Regions from separate parts of the Streptomyces sp. SLBN-31 genome, predicted to be linked through region 1. Evidence: riboswitches for the same ligand, from Rfam matches in the RefSeq annotation. Region 1 holds a riboswitch; the other holds the start of a gene.

Region 1 (7,081 bases):
CTCATCGGCACGGCCGCCTATCTGTCCCCCGAGCAGGTACTCGGCAGGCCCGTCGGCCCACCGGCCGACGTCTACGCCCTCGGACTGGTCCTACTCGAGTGCCTCACCGGCAGGCTCGAATACGAAGGCGGCCCCCTGGAGGCGGCCATCGCCCGACTGCACCGCCGACCCGCGCTCCCCGACTTCCTGCCCGAAGCGTTCGGCGACCTGCTGCACCGGATGACGGCTCTGGAGGAGCAGGACCGTCCCACGGCACGCGAGTGCGCCCGGGCCCTGGCCCATCTGGCCGAGGTCACGTCCAGTGCGGGGCGGGTTCAGCCGACGGCACCGGCCATGAGCAGCGCCGTATTGCGGTCGACCGCACACGAAAGCGACGGTGACAGCGACCGCACGCACCGCAGTCTGCTGCCCGGCGCGCGGCCGCTCGGTACCGCCGCGGCCGGCGCGGCCGGTCTTCCACGGGCGGCCTCCCGGCACGCCTTCGCCCGCAGCCGGGTGGCGGTGTGTGGATCAGCGGCCGCCCTGGTCGCCGTGATGACCGCCGGTCTCATCGCCACCGATGGTTTCTCGCAGCACGACGCCACCGGCGAGGCGGCTCCGTCCGCCAGTGATCACCCCGCCCACTCCGCGTCCCCGAAGTCCTCGGCCGACGACGGCGGTTCCGCCGCTCCGAAGGCCTCGCCCTCCTCCCGTTCGGCCGCTGCCCGCCCTCTCCGCGCGACGGTTCCGGACAGCCGTGCTGTCTCATTGCCTGTTGATCAGCCGACGCGGCATCTGACCGGTCCTGCCTCCCGGACGTCCGGTGACGGCAAGGCGACCGATGCGGCCCCGGGGAAGGCCGCAGACAAGAAGAAGTCTCCCGCGGGCCCCCCTGGCCAGACGCGAAAAGGCCGGGAGTAGCAGCGCACACACGGGTGACGGGGCGGAGCGCCACCCCTGTCAGGTAATGGTGTCGCCGCCGTGCCCGGGCTGCGGACGCGGCAGCCTGTACGGAGCCCGCGGCTGAGCAGAGTGCCGTGGTCAGCGCCCCGACCACGATCGCCGGCGACAGTTTCATGGGAACCCCGTTTCGGTTGCGGGATGCCAGCGTGACCGCCACCGACGCCGGTCGCGGCCAGCGGCGGGCCACACGAGGGATACCGGGACTGCCTGTCCGGCCCGCGGCTCACAGGGACGTCAGCCAGGCCGCCGTGTCATCGGGGTGGGCGAAGCGGAGGGTGTGGAGAGGGGCGAAGCGGGGGTCGTTCACCCGGCTCTCGATTTCTCGGTGGCGGGTGCCGTGTTGGGACCATGCCCACCAGGCCGGGTGCTCCCGGCTCAGCCAGTCCTTCCAGGTCTCCCTGTTGCCACCGAAGAGTGCCTCGCGTGTGACGGTGCGCCGGAAGGACCGGCGCAGGACGCGAGGCATGACGACGCGTTTGGGACAGTCCAGCCAGATCACCGTGTCGGCTCGGTTCCACAGCAGGTCCCGGACTTCCGGATAGCCGATGGAGTCGATGATCCAGCCGGGCTCGGCGGTGAGCCTCGATACGTCTTCGGTCAGCTCGCCGTTGACGGACCAGTCGGGGCCGTTGAAGTACAGGGCGTCCATCTCGTGGTGCGGCAGGCCCAGACGACTGCTCAGCGCTCGGGCGAGGGTGGACTTGCCCGAGCCGGTGACGCCCACCACCAAGATGCGTTGCATGGATGCCCCCGGTTCGTGATCGGGCGAAGACGTCTTGCAGTTGGTCAAGGGCGGGCCCCGGCTCAGGAACCGCCGCGCTCGCGGGGGATCTTGTGCCCCGCCTCGATCGCCACCGGCAGCCGGTTCTCGGCCGGGGGCAGCGGGCAGGTGGCCAGGTCGGTGTAGGCGCACGGCAGGTTCGCGGCCCGGTTGAAGTCCAGGACGACCGTGCCGTCGGCGGCGGGCGGTTCCAGGGTCAGGGCCCGGTTGGCCGCGTAGGTGGTGACCCCAGAGGTCGCGTCGGTGAACAGGACCATCAACCGACCCCCGCCGGAGCCGGGGAACGAGGTCAGCGACAGTTGCCGCCCGTCCAGCTCGAACTCGACCCTGCCCGGAGCGTCGTAGACGTGCTCCAGGCCCTCGACCGCAGCGCCGACGGTGGTCGGCCGCGGTGTGTCGAAGGGGATGTAACGGCCGGTCACCGTCCATCGGGGGTCGGGAGCGTAGGCGGGCGTTCCGGTGAAGGCCGTACGCAGCGGAGCGTCCGGGTGCCGGGGGCGCACGATGTCCTGTCCGCCACGCCGGGCGACCTCGATCACGGCGTCTCCCCAGACGGCGTCGACGCCACCGCGCTCGGGGAGCACACCGAAGCGGTGCTCACCGTGCACCGGCGTTCCGTCGACGACCAATTCCTCGCCGTCGTCGAGGGTGACGACGACCCCCTCCAGACCTGTGTGCCAGGCGCCGGGCGCGTCCGGGAAGCGCTGCGGCCGGTCGTCGAGCCAGTGCAGTCCGGTGACCGCCAGGAACCCGTGCGGGGCGGCGAGTCGGGCCTCCTGGGCGCGGTACCACTCCAGCCATGCCTCGGTGAAGGCATGGAGGTCCGTCGTGGTGGCCTCGGTGGTCATGGAGGATCTCCTTCGGATCGGGGATGTCTTGGTGCGCAGGTTGAGGGCCGCCCGCCCAGCGGGCGTGCGCTGCACCAACAGTCATTCAGTCCAGAACAGGTGCCGGGCGCAGCCGCATTCCGGTGCGCGTGTGACAGCTTTTTGTCAGTCATGTGTCCTGGACCTGTGTCGAGAGCTGCGCGCAGGTCGAGGTGCCGGCGCAGGGTGCTGCCGGTGTACTCCGGCAGGCGAAACCAGTCCGATGTCCGGACCACGTGTATGACCCCTTCCTGGGCCGACCGGGTCGGCACCGGTACCTGGCAGGGTGTCCGCGATGCGGGACGGCCCTCTTGACGTCGCCGACCGTCGGATCGACACTCACTGAGGGAATCCTAGTGAACAGGTAGGGAAGTATGAGGCGCCTTGATCCGGTCACTGTCCGAGTGAGCCGTTCGCCTCTGCTGACCTCCCGACGTCACATCGACCTGCTCCGCGTCTGCAGCGCGCTCGGCCTCATGGGCTGACCTGCGCCCTTCGTGCCGACAGTGTCCCCTGGGACATCCTTCCGTTCGGCGCGCCCAGGTGAGCTCCGCTCCTGGGGTTCCGTGGTCGCATCCCCGACGCCCCCGGCGGGCGGACGAGGGGGATTCGACCACGGGGCCCAGCCCGATGTCGCCTCCGCCGCGCGTACGTCCGCGCCCGCTTTCGGGGAGAGTCATGACCGTCACATCACCGGCCGCCCACGTTTCCGTCCGGCCCGCGCCGGCCTTCCGTGGCCGCATCGGCAGGGACGCGCGCAGCGGCCACTACGCCGTTCCCGGCCGCTACCGGCTCCATCTGTCGACCGCGTGTCCCGACGGCCTGCGCATCGCCGTCGCCCACACATTGCTCGGCCTGGACGCCGTCTGTCCGGTGGCCCTCCTGCCCGCCGTCCCCGACTGTCCCGAGGGCGGCCACTCGGCCCTGCGCCCGCTGTACGAGGCGAGCGCGCACCGCTACCCCGGCCCGGCCGCGGCGCCGGTCCTCAGTGACGGCTGGTCAGGGCGGATCGTCAGCACCCATGACCGGGACATCATGCGCGACCTCGCCCACCGCTTCGACACCGGCGGTCCCTCGCTCTACCCGTGCGGCGCGGAGTCGGAGATCGAGGCGGTGGAGCGGATGTGCGTGGAGGGTATCGAGGGGGCGGCGCAGCGGGCCGGGGCCGTGGGCGGAGAGGCAGCGGAATGTGACATGGCCCTGGCCACGCTGCTGGAGACCCTCGGCGCCCTCGACCGCTGGCTGGACGGCCGAACCTACCTGATCCGCGACGAAGTCACCGCCGCCGACGTCGAGTTGTGGGTCGCGCTGATACGGCTCGACACCGTGCACCGGCACCACCTCGACGCCGCCGCGGTCCAGCGCATCGCCGGCCACCCGGCGCTGTGGTCCTACGCCCGCCGTCTGACCGCCCACCCCGCCTTCGGCATCCACCTCAACCTCGACGGCATCGACCGCCGCCACCACGCCCAGTGCCGCGGGCGGGAGGCGGCCGGATCGGCCGTCCAGATGCTCGACTGGGCTGCACACGCGGCCCGTTAGCCGTTCCACCTGGTGGACCGGTGTTGACATACGTTCGGGCAGTTGTCTTGACTACGGCCCAGAACGGTCATGAGTGTCAGCGACAAGCCCTGGCTTGCTGACCGGCAACCCTCGCGCCGCGGTGGGGTGCCCCAGGTGACGACCCGGCCGATGACACGTCGGTAAGCGCGAGGCCCACAGGGCCGGAACAGTGACGGTGACGCCATGTACGCAGCTCCCAGAACGGCCGCACGCCGTTCCCAGGGCTGCGAACCGGCGTACACGAACGTGCTCGTCGCCAACCGCGCCGTCGATCTGCTCCGCGTCAACAGCGCACTGTGTACCGCACCGGGCCGTGCCCGCTGTCGGGGCTGACACCTCCCCGCAGCCCCCGCACTCCCTGACCGACACCGCCCGCGCGGTGTGCCGTCGCCCTTCCCACTCCCGGTCTCCCGCCGCCGTGTGCGTCCCCGCATGCCGGCGTGCCTCCGGGGTGTTCCCACCCAGCCGGAGCCCACCATGAGCGAACCCCCTGGCGCCACCGTCACGTTGCCCGAGGCGCCCAGCGCCGCCCAACCGTCCAAGGCCCTCACCGCCCAGCGAGTGCTGCCGTTGCGACGGCCGGGACGCTGGATCGCCACCGCGATCGTCCTGGTCCTGGTCGCCCAGTTCGTCCACGGACTGGTGACCAACCTGCTCGACCTGTTCGGCTCGGCGCAGACCATGGGCTCCACCTACCCCGGCGACATCGTGCCGCTCCTGCTGGTCGTCACCGTCTGGTACCTGATCCTCACCAGCGTCGTCTCCGTCATCCAGTTCTACGTCGAGCGGCACTACGCCCGCGGCGCCACCCGCAGCCTGCCGCCGGCGCCACTGCAGAAGCTCCGCACCGGTCTCACCGACCTGCGGGCCCGCGTCCGCCGGGAGGCCGCCGTATGACCGCCAAGACCGCCGACGCCGTGGCGGACGTCGAAGCCGCCACCGTCGAGGTGCACGACGTGCACAAGTGGTACGGCACCCACCGGGTCCTGGACGGCGTGGACCTGACCGTCCGCCCCGGCGAGGTCACCGTGATCCTCGGCCCCTCCGGCTCCGGCAAGTCCACCCTGCTGCGGGTCATCAACCACCTGGAGAAGCCCGAGATCGGCCACGTCAGCATCAACGGCGAGCCGATCGGCGTGAAGCGGCAGGGCGACCGGCTGAAGGAGCTGAGCGAGCGGGCCATCCTCACCCAGCGCGGGCGGATCGGGTTCGTCTTCCAGAACTTCAATCTCTTCCCGCACCTGACGGTCCTGGACAACGTGGCCGCGGCCCCGGTTGCCACCGGCCGGCTCGGCAGGCCCGAAGCCCAGGAGCTGGCCCGCGAGCTCCTCGGCCGGGTCGGCCTCGCCGACAGGACCGGCGCCTACCCGCGCCAGCTCTCCGGCGGCCAGCAGCAGCGCGTCGCCATCGCCCGCGCACTGGCCCTGCGCCCCGGCGTCATCCTGTTCGACGAGCCCACCTCCGCCCTGGACCCCGAACTGGTCGGCGAAGTCCTCGCCGTCATACGGGACTTGGCCTCCAGCGGCACCACCCTCGTCATCGTCACCCACGAGATCGGCTTCGCCCGCGAGATCGCCGACCGGGTCGTCTTCATCGACGGCGGCAAGATCATCGAGCAGGGGCCGCCCTCCGAGATCCTCGACGCACCGCGGCACGAGCGGACCAGGGACTTCCTCAGCAAGGTCCTGTGACCCGCCGCCCCCACGACCTCCCCCCACGCCACCACCCTCATCACCGCCCCTGAGCGACAAGGAACGGCCATGCGCACCCACTTCACCCGACGCAGCCCGATACGCGGCATCACCGCGGCGACCGCCGTCGCCTCCCTGGTCACCGGGCTCGCCGCCTGCGGTGGCAACAGCGACGCGGCCACCACCACCGACACCGCCGCCACGTCCGGCGAGGTCGTCATCGGCCAGGCCTCCAACGGCGCCGCCCAGCAGACCACCATCAAGGTCTCCGAGGTCAAGTCGATCAGCTCCGAACTGCCCGCCGCTCTCAAGAAGAGCGGCAAGCTGGAGATCGGCATCGGCGCCCTGCCCGCCGGCTTCCCGCCGCTGGCCTACGTCGGCGGCGACCAGAGAACCCTCACCGGCGCGGAGCCCGACTTCGGTCGCCTGGTCGCCGCGGTCCTCGGCCTCAAGCCCGAGGTGAAGAACTCCACTTGGGAGAACCTCTTCGTCGGCATCGACAGCGGCAAGGTCGACGTGGCGTTCTCCAACGTCACCGACACCGAAGAGCGCAAGAAGAAATACGAGTTCGCCTCCTACCGGCAGGACAACCTCGCCTTCACCGTGCCCAAGAAGAGCACCTGGAACTTCGGCGGCGACTACGAGAACCTCGCCGGCAAGACGATCTCCGTCAGCTCTGGCACCAACCAGGAAAAGATCCTCCTGGAGTGGAAGGCGAAGCTGGCCAAGGAGGGCAAGAAGCTCACCGTCAAGTACTTCCAGGACAGCAACAGCGTCTACCTCGCCCTGTCCAGCGGCAAGATTGACGCGTACCTCGGCCCCAACCCCGGCATCGCCTACCACAACAGCCAGGTCGCGAACACGCCCAACGCCACCCGCACCGCGGGCACCTACTCGGGCGCCGGAGCGAGCCTTCAGGGCCTGATCGCGGCCACCGCCAAGAAGGACAGCGGGCTGGCCAAGCCGCTCGCCGACGCCATCAACTACCTGATCAAGAACGGTCAGTACGCCGAGTGGCTCAAGGCCTACAACCTCTCCAACGAGGCCGTCGCCAAGTCCGAGGTCAACCCGCCCGGACTCCCGCTCGACAACTCCTGACCACCGCGTGTGGGGACTCCACCACCACCTCGCGGTGGAGTCCCCACACGCCGGACATCCCGAGCCGCACACCGGAGACCGCCACACCATGTCCGTCACCACCGTCGACGCCACCTCCTCGCACGTCCTGGACAACCCCG
Region 2 (7,081 bases), on a different contig from region 1:
CGAGGTCGGCGCGCCCGCCCCGCACCCCGGCGTCGCCGCCGTCCGCGCCGAACTGCCGGGCCTGCTGGAGCGGTCCGGGGCCGGACAGGGCGCGTGGATCGAGGAGAAGGGCGGGTTCGCGGTCGCCGTGCACACCCGCCGCGCCGCCGACCCCCAGGCCGCCTTCGAGGCCCTGCGCGAGCCGCTGACCGCCCTGGCCACCCGCCACGGGCTGATCGTCGAGCCGGGCCGTCTCGTCCTGGAGCTGCGCCCGCCGGGCATGGACAAGGGCGTGGCGCTCACCCGGTACGTCCGCGAGACCGGCGCGTCGGCGGTGCTGTACGCGGGCGACGACCTGGGCGACCTGCCGGCCTACGCGGCGGTGGACTCACTGCGCTCCGAGGGCACGCCGGGGCTGCTGGTGTGCAGCGGCAGCGACGAGGTGACGGAGCTGAGCCGGAGGGCGGACCTGGTGGTCGACGGACCGGCCGGAGTGGTCCGCCTGCTGTCCGCCCTCACCGCTCAACTCGGCTGACACCTGCGGCTGACACCTGCGGCTGACACCTGCGGTTGACGCCTGCGGTTGACGCCTGCGGTTGACGCCTGCTCTCGCAGCGCGGCTCGTTTGACGGTTGCGCGCGGCGCCGCTCGGTCGATGTCTGTTCTCGCCGCGAGGCTCGGCTGACGGCTGCCCGCTGCGGGGTTCGGTCGATGTCTGTTCTTGCGGCGCGGCTCGTTTGACGGCTGCGCGCGGCGCGGCTCGGCTGACAGCTGCCCGCTGCGGGGTTCGGCCGGTGTCTGTTGTCGCGGCTCAACCCGGATGGCCGACAAGCGCGTTCAGCTGGTCCAGGAACCACTGCGCCGGGGGCAGCGCGGTCGCCGAGGCGGCCAGCCGCTTGGCGCGCTCGGCGCGTTCCCCGGCCGGCATGGTCAGCGCGGTGTGCAGGGCGCGCGCCGTGCCGATCACGTCGTAGGGGTTCACCGTCACCGCGTCCTCGGCCAGCTCCTCGTACGCCCCCGCCTCCCGGGACAGCACCAGCACGCACCCCTCGTCGGAGACGACCGGGACCTCCTTGGCGACCAGGTTCATGCCGTCCCGGATGGGGTTGACGAGGGCCACATCGGCCAGCCGGTAGGCCGCCAGGGAGCGGGCGAAGTCGTCCTTCACATGGAGCACGACCGGGGTCCAGCCGGGCGTTCTGTACCGGGAGTTGATCTCCTCCGCCACGCGCTGCACCTCGGCGGTGTAGTCCCGGTAGACCGCCAGGTCCTGCCGGGAGGGGTAGGCGAAGGCCACGTGCACCACCCGCTCGCGCCACTCCGGGTGGTCCTCCAGCAGCTGCCGGTAGGCCAGCAGCCCGCGCACGATGTTCTTCGACAGCTCGGTCCGGTCGACCCGCACGATCGCTTTGCGGCCCGCCCCGATCTCCTCCCGCAGGGCCGCCACCCGCTCTTCGACGTCGGCCTCGTGGGACCGGTTCCGCAGGAAGTCGGCGTCCGCGCCGAGACCGTGCACACCGACGCGTGTCTCCCCGAGGCCGCCCACGAGCGCCGTACACGCCGTGAACGCCTCCGCCCAGCGGCGGGTCAGGAAGCCCAGCCGGTCGGCGCCGAGCATGCCGCGCAGCAGCTGCTCGGCGATGTCGTCGGGCAGCATCCGGAAGTACTCCACCGGCGCCCACGGCGTGTGCGAGAAGTGCGCGATCCTGAGGTCCGGCCGCAGCTCCCGCAGCATCCCCGGCACCAGGCACAGGTGGTAGTCCTGCACCAGCACCGCCGCGCCCTCCGCCGCCTCCTGGGCCAGCGCCTCGGCGAAGGCACGGTTGTACGTCTCGTACGACGCCCACTGCCGCCGGAACTCAGCGTCGAAGACCGGCTCCAGCGGCGTCTGGTACAGCATGTGGTGGACGAACCAGAGCACGGAGTTGGCGATGCCGTTGTAGGCGTCGGCGTGCACGTCGGCCGGGACGTCGAGCATCCGCACGCCGGGCTCGCCCTCCCCGCGCCGCACCGCCTCCCGGTCGCCGTCGGACAGCGCGGAGCACACCCACAGCGCGCCCGCGTCGGGACCGATCGCCGACAGGCCGGAGACCAGCCCGCCGCCGCCCCGCTTGGCGGCCAGCGAGCCGTCCGGCTGGAGTGTGTACGAGACCGGGCCGCGGTTGGACGCGACCAGTACCTGAGGGGCAGCGTCGTGCGAGGAAGCCATACGCCTCAACGTAGCCCGGTCCACAAACGCATAAACGTAACGACCACCCGGTCCGCGTATGCCCTACGCCACCTTGCGGCTCGCATACTCCGCGATCTCCGTCATCGGCGGCCGCTCCTCCGTGTCCACGGAGTAGGTGCGCGGCTCGAAGCCGTCCGTGCCCCGTTCGAACTGGGTGAGGGAGGGACGGACGAGATGGCCGCGGGCCAGGCGGAGCTGGGCCGTGCGGTAGATGGCCGCCGCCATCCGGCCGAGGGCCTGGCCGTCCTGGTGGCGGTGCTTGCGGACGCCTACGTCGACCTGGGCGAGCGCGTCCAGGCCCACCAGATGCAGGGCGTCGACCAGCATGCCCAGCTCGACCCCGTACCCGACGGGGAACGGCAGCTGTTCCAGCAGGCTGCGCCGGGCCGCGTACTCGCCGCCCAGCGGCTGCACGAAGCCGGCCAGCTGCGGCCAGTGCATGTTGAGCAGGGGGCGGGCCATCAGCTCGGTGACCCGGCCACCCTGTCCCTGCGCCCCGCCGAGGGGACGGTCGTACATGCCCTTGACCAGGTCGATCCCGGGGTCGGTGAGCAGCGGGCCGACGATCCCGGAGACGAAGTCGGAGGAGAACTCCTTCAGGTCGGCGTCGATGAAGCAGACGATGTCCCCGGTCGTGACCAGCAGCGAGCGCCACAGGACCTCGCCCTTGCCGGGGACCGTCGAGATGCGGGGCAGGATGTCGTCGCGGTGCACTACCCGCGCGCCGGCCGCCGCGGCGACCTGGGACGTGCGGTCGGTGGAACCGGAGTCGACGACCACGATCTCGTCGACGAGCGGGACCTGCTGCATCAGGTCGTGGCGGATGATCGCGACGATGTCGCCGACCGTCTCCTCCTCGTTGAGCGCGGGCAGCACGACACTGACCGACTGGCCCGTGCGCTGTTTCGCGGCGAGGATCTGGTGCAGCGGGCGGTCGGTGACGGACCAGGAGTGGGTGCTCAGCCAGCGCTCGACTTCTTCCAGCACGTAGGCGGCTCCTCTGCGTTCTCTCGGCGAAAGGACCGGATTGTGATCCATCTCGCGGTTCGGACGGCTATCTCAACTGTCCTGGCCTTCGGTTACAGTCTTGAACAACGCTGATGACCATCGCATGTCGGGGGTCGTCTCGCGTTCAACGAGTTCAACAACCACATACCGCTCATCCAGAGGGGCAGAGGGATACGGCCCGATGAAGCCCCGGCAACCCTCCAGCCGGTCTCGTAGATCAACGTTGATCATTCCGCGAGGCTCCCGGCTAGGGAAGGTGCCAAATCCGTCTCACGGCGAGATGCGTCGTGAGGAAGATGAGGAGAAAGGGCCTCGCCTCACATGGCTGCGCAGACTGTTGCAAGCACCACCGACTCCACGACCGTAGACCTCGGGCCCGCCTCGGCGCTTTCCTGCCGCGAGTGCGGTCACCGGGTGCCGCTCGGCCCGGTCTTCGCCTGCGAGGAGTGTTTCGGCCCGCTCGAGATCGCGTACGACTTCTCGGCCTACGACACCGAGGAGCTCCGCAAGCGCATCGAGGCGGGACCCGCGAACATCTGGCGCTACGCGCCGCTGCTGCCCGTCCCGGCGGACGTGGCGGACAAGCCGAACATCAACCCCGGCTGGACCAAGCTCGTCAAGGCCGAAAACCTGGCGCGCGAGCTGGGTGTCACCGGCGGACTGTACGTGAAGGACGACTCCGGCAACCCGACGCACTCCTTCAAGGACCGCGTCGTCGCCCAGGCCCTGGAGGCCGCGCGCGCCTTCGGCTTCACCACGCTCTCCTGCTCCTCCACCGGCAACCTCGCGGGTGCCGTCGGCGCCGCCGCGGCCCGCGCCGGCTTCCGGTCCTGCGTGTTCATCCCGCACGACCTGGAGCAGGGCAAGGTCGTCATGGCCGCGGTCTACGGCGGCGAGCTCGTGGGCATCGAGGGCAACTACGACGACGTGAACCGCTTCTGCTCCGAGCTGATCGGCGACCCGGCCGGCGAGGGATGGGGCTTCGTCAACGTCAACCTGCGGCCCTACTACGCGGAAGGGTCCAAGACCCTGGCGTACGAGATCTGCGAGCAGCTCGGCTGGAAGCTCCCCGACCAGCTCGTGGTCCCCATCGCCTCCGGCTCGCAGCTGACGAAGATCGACAAGGGGCTGCAGGAGCTGATCAAGCTCGGGCTCGTCGAGGACAAGCCGTACAAGATCTTCGGGGCTCAGGCCGAGGGGTGCTCGCCGGTGTCGGTCGCCTACAAGGCGGGCCACGACGTGGTGCGGCCGCAGAAGCCGAACACCATCGCCAAGTCCCTGGCCATCGGCAACCCGGCCGACGGGCCGTACGTCCTGGACATCGCGCGCCGCACGGGCGGTGCCGTGGAGGACGTGAACGACGAGCAGGTCGTCGACGCCATCAAGCTGCTGGCCCGCACCGAGGGCATCTTCGCCGAGACCGCCGGCGGCGTGACCGTGGGCGTGACGCGCAAGCTCATCGAGAACGGCGTGCTGGACCCGGCCCTGACCACGGTCGTGCTGAACACCGGCGACGGCCTCAAGACGCTGGATGCGGTGGCAGGCACGGGGTTGACTGCGACCATTCGCCCCAACCTCGATTCGTTCCGCGAGGCCGGGCTCGCCTAGCCGATCTTTCGACTGCGGGCCGGTGGGGGCTGGTCGCGCCCACGCGGCGGTAGCCGCACACCGAACACAGCCCCGCGCCCCTGGGGCGCTTACCTGACCGGAGGTCTTGAACATGAGCGTGTCCGTCCGCATCCCCACCATCCTGCGCACCTACACCGGCGGCCAGGCCGAGGTGAGCGCCGAGGGTGCCACCCTCGCCGAGGTCATCGCCGACCTGGAGAAGAACCACACCGGCATCGCCGCCCGCGTCCTGGACGACCAGGGCAAGCTGCGCCGCTTCGTCAACGTGTACGTCAACGACGACGACGTGCGGTTCGAGCAGGGACTGGAGACGGCGACCCCGGACGGTGCGGGCGTGTCGATCATCCCGGCCGTCGCCGGGGGCTGACCGAATGACCGATCATTACCTTCGGTAACGCCGGTTACGAAGAGTTCATCGAATTGCCCCCTCCGTAAGAGAAGCGGAGGGGGCAATTCAGTGTGGTTGAGCGCGGTACAGTTGGGGAACGCGCTGCTGATCTCCGGATCGGGAGCCCAGAATTCCTGCCGCGTGCCCGTCGAGATGCAGCCAAAGTGTGCATGCCTTTCGCGGCTTTTGTTCCTTTTATGGAGCCCGACTTGCCCTGAATTCGGGCGAATTCTCACTACATTCCGGACCCCTGCCGTCCAGAATTCTCGTCCGATTGACCTGTTGCAGACGGCAGTTGGACAGATACATTCAGCCGCGGTCGACGCGTTCCGGCGCACGCCCCCAAACCGTGGGGGGTGAGGTCTGACCCGGATCCGCGAAGTGCGGATCTGTGCAAGGGCCAGTAATAGGGGAGTTAGGCATGGCTCAGGGCACCGTCAAGTGGTTCAACGCGGAGAAGGGGTACGGCTTCATCGCGGTCGACGGTGGTGCGGATGTTTTCGTCCACTACAGCGCCATCCAGATGGACGGGTACCGCACCCTGGAAGAGGGCCAGCGGGTCGATTTCGAGATCTCGCAGGGCCAGAAGGGGCCGCAGGCGGACATGGTCCGACTGGCGACCAGCTGAAGCACGCGCCGGGTAGACAGCAGCGTCGTTCTTCTTTTCTTCGGAGGGCTCGTACCCCATGGGGAGTCATGGGTGCGGGCCCTCCGGCATGCCCGCGCTCCGCACGGCCCGACGCGCTCCGTCTGCGCCCCCCGCGCCCGGCGCTCCGGGGGCTCAGTCCACGGGAGGCGCTTGCACTCGGCAGGGGCGAGTGCTAATCATTGGCGTTAGCACTCTGAAGGTGAGAGTGACAAAGAAGGACCGGGTCGGTGAGGCCCGCAGGCCGGGTGGGGCAAGGAACCCACGGGTCGGCGAGCCGTCCGTCGCGGGCGCGGGCGCGGTCCGAAGGAATCACCCCCAGTCCTGGAGGGACCACTTCACATGGCCAAGATCATCGCGTTCGACGAGGAGGCGCGGCGCGGCCTCGAGCGCGGCATGAACCAGCTCGCGGACGCCGTGAAGGTGACGCTCGGCCCCAAGGGCCGCAACGTCGTCCTCGAGAAGAAGTGGGGCGCCCCCACGATCACCAACGATGGTGTCTCCATCGCCAAGGAGATCGAGCTCGAGGACCCGTACGAGAAGATCGGCGCCGAGCTGGTCAAGGAAGTCGCCAAGAAGACGGACGACGTCGCCGGTGACGGTACGACCACGGCGACCGTTCTCGCCCAGGCCCTGGTCAAGGAGGGCCTGCGCAACGTAGCCGCCGGCGCCAACCCGATGGCCCTCAAGCGCGGTATCGAGAAGGCCGTCGAGGCCGTCTCCGGTGCCCTGCTGGAGCAGGCGAAGGATGTCGAGACCAAGGAGCAGATCGCTTCGACGGCCTCCATCTCCGCCGCCGACACCCAGATCGGCGAGCTCATCGCCGAGGCCATGGACAAGGTCGGCAAGGAAGGCGTCATCACCGTCGAGGAGTCCCAGACCTTCGGTCTGGAGCTGGAGCTCACCGAGGGTATGCGCTTCGACAAGGGCTACATCTCGGCGTACTTCGCCACCGACATGGAGCGTATGGAGGCCGTCCTCGACGACCCGTACATCCTGATCGCCAACTCCAAGATCTCCTCGGTCAAGGACCTGCTCCCGCTGCTGGAGAAGGTCATGCAGTCGGGCAAGCCGCTGCTGATCATCGCCGAGGACGTCGAGGGCGAGGCCCTGTCGACCCTGGTCGTCAACAAGATCCGCGGCACCTTCAAGTCCGTCGCCGTCAAGGCCCCGGGCTTCGGCGACCGCCGCAAGGCCATGC

What was found. A riboswitch is a leader RNA that binds a small molecule or an ion and turns the genes downstream of it on or off. The one in region 1 is predicted to bind S-adenosylmethionine.
Region 2: it holds a riboswitch for S-adenosylmethionine, as region 1 does, so the genes downstream of both, thrC (threonine synthase) here and FBY22_RS21895 (hypothetical protein) in region 1, are expected to answer to the same signal.

What each region holds. Positions count from the first base shown of each region.
Region 1 is NZ_VFNC01000002.1:425,277-432,357, reverse strand. It holds gene FBY22_RS21915 (serine/threonine-protein kinase) at 1-900, shown strand, start outside; gene FBY22_RS21910 (AAA family ATPase) at 1,166-1,684, opposite strand; gene FBY22_RS21905 (DUF1684 domain-containing protein) at 1,747-2,571, opposite strand; gene FBY22_RS45795 (putative leader peptide) at 2,964-3,074, shown strand; gene FBY22_RS21900 (glutathione S-transferase C-terminal domain-containing protein) at 3,268-4,131, shown strand; SAM riboswitch class IV at 4,197-4,305, shown strand; gene FBY22_RS21895 (hypothetical protein) at 4,630-5,049, shown strand; gene FBY22_RS21890 (amino acid ABC transporter ATP-binding protein) at 5,046-5,843, shown strand; gene FBY22_RS21885 (ABC transporter substrate-binding protein) at 5,913-6,941, shown strand; gene FBY22_RS21880 (GNAT family N-acetyltransferase) at 7,030-7,081, shown strand, end outside.
Region 2 is NZ_VFNC01000003.1:348,433-355,513, reverse strand. It holds gene otsB (trehalose-phosphatase) at 1-514, shown strand, start outside; gene FBY22_RS39090 (trehalose-6-phosphate synthase) at 791-2,188, opposite strand; gene FBY22_RS39085 (glucosyl-3-phosphoglycerate synthase) at 2,252-3,196, opposite strand; SAM riboswitch class I at 3,366-3,520, shown strand; gene thrC (threonine synthase) at 3,539-4,825, shown strand; gene FBY22_RS39075 (MoaD/ThiS family protein) at 4,938-5,213, shown strand; gene FBY22_RS39070 (cold-shock protein) at 5,656-5,862, shown strand; gene groL (chaperonin GroEL) at 6,223-7,081, shown strand, end outside.